One region of the Paenibacillus sp. JCM 9796 genome, then DNA from elsewhere that is predicted to be linked to it. Evidence: predicted binding sites of a transcription regulator. Region 1 holds the regulator's gene; the other holds the start of a gene.
What was found. Region 1 encodes Rex, which represses fermentation and respiration genes when NADH is low (regulators of the CRP and FNR family bind a similar motif). Its sites were predicted from a motif close to TTGTGAAATATTTCACAA; they were not measured.

Region 1 (2,202 bases):
GCACAATGACTTAGGAGGAAATTATGTTAACCATATTGATTGTAGTCGTTGCTTTGGCGCTTCTGTTCGATTTTATCAACGGATTTCACGATACGGCCAATGCTATCGCTACTTCTATTTCAACCAAAGCGCTGTCACCGAGATTCGCCATCATCTACGCGGCCGTTTTGAACTTTCTCGGCGCAATCTACTCGTCAGAAGTCGCTAAAACGGTGGGCGGTAAAGTCGCGAATCCGGCTACCATTGAGAACGGTATTTATATCGTCATCGCCGCCTTGATTACGGCTATACTTTGGAACTTGCTCACCTGGTATTACGGCATTCCGTCCTCTTCTTCCCACACACTTATCGGCTCGCTTGCCGGCGCCGTCATTGCAGGCGCAGGGATGGACGCTTTAAATTGGTCCGGGTTTCGTGAAATCATTCTGATTCTTGTCTTATCGCCAATTGTCGCGTTCGCTACCGGTATCGTGATTATGTGGATTATCCGGTTCTTTATTATGTCGACCGGTAACCAATCGCGTTCCAAGCTCAATCGCACGTTCCGCATTTTCCAAATTTTCTCGGCCGGACTGCTTTCCTTTTCCCACGGCGGGAACGACGCTCAGAAAGCGATGGGGATCATCGTATTCGCCTTGGTTGCGATGAACCAGCAAGACACGCTGGACGTTCCGCTCTGGGTTAAATTAGCCGCTGCAACCGCTATGGGCCTCGGAACCTCAATCGGCGGATGGCGCATTATCAAGACGATGAGCCGTAAGCTGCTGAAGATCGAGCCGATCAACGGCTTCGCTTCCGACCTGAACTCATCGATCGTCATTCAAACGTCGACCCATCTCGGGATGCCGTTATCGACAACCCACGTCATTTCCTCCTCGATCATCGGAACAGGTTCCGTGATGAGATTCCATGATGTCAAATGGGCAACGGTAACACGAATGATCTTGACCTGGATCATCACAATTCCGATCAGTATGGTGATTGCGTTCCTCATCTACAAAATCATTTACGCATTCGTATAATAATAGGACAAGCCCGTGCCGGTTCGGCACGGGCTTGTTGTTATTCATTTATCGGATAAATTAATCCAAATAATAAGCGAGGCTTTGCAGGTCCGTCGTGAAATCCGCATGGTGTACCCGTACATCGCTCGGCACTTTAATAATGAGCGGCGCAAAGTTCAAGATCGCTTCGACGCCCGCTTCGGTGAACTGGTTGGCGACCTGCTGCGCTTCCGGCGCAGGAACGGTAATAATCCCGATCCTGATCTGCAGCTCGCGAATCGTCGTCCCGAGCTCTTCCATCGGCTTTACTTTTAAGTTATTGATCGATTCGCCGATTTTGTTCGGTTGCGCGTCAAAGACAGCGACAATTTTCATGTTGTCTTTTAAATAAGCGTTGTAATTGCATAACGCGCGGCCCAAATTGCCCGCTCCGACCAGCGCGACGGGAATCACTTTATCAAGCTTCAAAATTTGTCTGATTTTCTCGATTAAATAATCGACATCATACCCGATGCCCTTCTTGCCGAATTCACCAAAATAAGCGAGATCTTTACGGATTTGGGCCGGATTCAGATCAAGTTTTTGTCCAAGATCCTGTGAAGATACGGTTGAAATATTTTTCTTGCTCAGCTCATTCAAGAATCGCAAGTAAATCGGCAGCCGTCGGACGACCGCCTCGGAAATTTTCATCGTTTTCATGCTTCGTTCTCCTCCATCCACCGCTTAATACGTGGAACCAACTGATTCGCAGTCATATGCTCGATCTTAGGTCCCGGCAGCGAATACAAGAAGTATTTCCCATAGTTCGTATCGATGACCCGGGTATCGTAAATAATGACGATCCCTTTGTCCGATGCGGTACGAACCAATCTTCCGAATCCCTGCTTGAAGCGAATAACCGCCTGTGGTACCGACAGCTTCATGAACGGATTCATATTCTTGGCCTTAAGCTTTTCCGTCTTCGCTTCCACAAGCGGATGCGTCGGCGGCTGGAACGGCAGCCGGACGATGGCCAGACAGGTGAGCGCGTCGCCCGGAATGTCGACGCCTTCCCAGAAGCTGCTCGTGCCCAGAAGCACGCAAGCAGGACTGCTCTGGAACATGCGCGTCAGCTTGCTTCGATTGCCGCTGTCCACGCCTTGTCCGAGCACGTTCACGCCGAACGGCGCCAGCATTTCCTTCAAACCGGCATGAACCG
Region 2 (2,202 bases), 2.5 Mb from region 1:
CGACATGAGGACAAACCCCGCCCAGCCAAGCCGGTGCGTTAGGGGGAGCAGCTCGCCGCCCATCGTCTTGGAAACTCCCGAATACAGGAAGCCGATAATAAAATAAGTGGTAAAGACAAGCGCCATCAGCACGCCGTGGGCGGTGAGAAGCTGATAATAGCCGATGCCTCCAGGCAGCGTATACATCCCTCCGCGCACGACGCTTTGCAGCAAACCGGCAATGCCTCCAAGCAGCAGCGCCACGAAAGCAAACACAATATGGGCGACGACAAGCGCCCCGTCTCTACGGTTGAATGATTGCGATTGATTTGAATTCATGGCATTCCCTTCCCTTTTGAAATCGCTTATTTCACGACAATGACGGTATTCATATATTCATGACCGGTGCCGCAATATTCATTGCACAGGATGAGATACTCGCCCGGCTTCGTAAATTTGTGGGAAATTTGACTGACCTCCCCCGGAATCACCATCATGTTCACGTTGGTCCCCGGGATTTCAAAGCCGTGGATCACGTCCGGGCTGGTAATCGTAAAATGAACCGTAGACCCGGCTGGCACTTCCATTTTGTTCGGGGAATATCCGAATGCGTAAGCAATCATCACAGCCTCGTATTCGCCATCCGCAACCTGCTTGATGCCCGGCGCATCGAACGGGGCGGTTTCCTGTACCCGGGTCGGATCAATCATATGACGGTGCGGGCTGGGTGGCTGAGCGCCCATGGCAAAAGCGGATATGCCCAAAATACCGAGAAATACAAACAGCATGGCTAACCCGAATGTGAGCCAGATTTTCTCCAAACGATGAATGTGCATCGGCTTTCCTTCTTTCTTTATTTCGTTATTGTCGAACGATGAACAGGATGAAAACCGCCAGCCACATCAACACCACAAATGCACCCAGCGCCATGACGCTGACAAACGTGCCCTTAAATTCCGTTTCTTGGTTAGGCTGTTCCGGTATGGACCTAGAATCCGTTTGCTCCTTGATTTGCTGCAAGTCGGCGCTCACTTTAACCCCTCCCTCATTTGAAGCGCGGTTTGACGTTTCTCATGTTTCTATTGTATCGATCGCATAGCGATCCATCTGTGATTTTTTGCACAAGCGGGCTGCCGCTGTTTCCTGGTTTGTTCGCGAAGAACATTGCCGAGTTTCGCCTTCATTCTCCTGACAAGCTCTATCTGTTTGCTGCTCTACATGACCTTTGCTTCCAGTGTGGTAAACGGCGTTTTCTTTGACATCCGTTATGTCATTATGTTTTTTGGGCTGGTGTTTGGGGGTATCCAAACAGGTCTTCTTCTTCTCCTTGAGTTCATCATCTACCGTTTATATCTTGGCGGCGAAGGAACATGGGTGGCTGTCCTCATCATAGCCTTCACCTTTACTTTCTCCCTGTTTTTTCACAACATCTACAGAACGACATTGCGGAAATCGCTGATTACCGAACATCTTGCCTTCCACATCGTTGTTATTCCCGTCCAAAACTCAATAGGAATCTAGCCCCAAATAAAAAAAGCTCCCGACCGACAGGGGCATGGAGCGGGAACAACAAAAGGCCAGACTCAAAGTCTCGCCCGGGGGATCCATCGTGAAGCCGCTAGATTTCAATATCAACCACAATGCCATCAAGTCTTCCTACGCTCCGAATAAAGGCCGAGCAGGCATGATGCTCCGTATTGGCTTTATACGCGTCAAGAGTCCTACCAAGACAATTACTTGGGGTTGTTGGGATCGCGCTGCAATTCGTATCGATTGACGGGACGGCCTAAGCCGCCATAATGCACCTCAAGACGCACGATCCCGCGTTTCTCCAGAAATTCCAAATACCGTCTGGCGGTTACCCGGGAGATGCCTACTCCTGCCGCGGTTTCCTCCGCAGACAGTCGGCCGCCCTGAAGCTTCATCACGCTGAGCACCTGCTTAAGCGTCGCAGCATTAAGCCCTTTAGGCAGATCGTCGGACGGGACTTGCACATCATCAACCGGAGCTTCCTTCGCCCCCGCTTCATTCGCGGTTTCACCGCTGATCAGAAGGTCATCCAACTGATCCTGCGTTACCGATTCCCCCGGTCTAAGCGCCATTTGCTGTGCACGGTATCGTTCCAGCGTTTGCCGAACCCGCTCCATCTTGAAAGGTTTAATGATATAATCGAACGCGCCATTGCGCATCATCGTACGCACCGTCTCCGTATCCTTCGCAGCC

Region 2: the regulator Rex is predicted to act here: its motif matches at 1,087-1,104, upstream of ACZ439_RS16710 (cytochrome c oxidase subunit 2A).

Annotation. Positions count from the first base shown of each region.
Region 1 covers NZ_AP043723.1:306,786-308,987, forward strand. The annotation lists gene ACZ439_RS01460 (inorganic phosphate transporter) at 24-1,022, shown strand; gene ACZ439_RS01465 (redox-sensing transcriptional repressor Rex) at 1,083-1,703, opposite strand; gene dinG (ATP-dependent DNA helicase DinG) at 1,700-2,202, opposite strand, start outside.
Region 2 covers NZ_AP043723.1:3,464,911-3,467,112, reverse strand. The annotation lists gene ACZ439_RS16720 (b(o/a)3-type cytochrome-c oxidase subunit 1) at 1-318, opposite strand, end outside; gene ACZ439_RS16715 (cytochrome c oxidase subunit II) at 345-815, opposite strand; gene ACZ439_RS16710 (cytochrome c oxidase subunit 2A) at 841-1,011, opposite strand; gene ACZ439_RS16705 (LytS/YhcK type 5TM receptor domain-containing protein) at 1,186-1,500, shown strand; gene ACZ439_RS16700 (response regulator) at 1,713-2,202, opposite strand, start outside.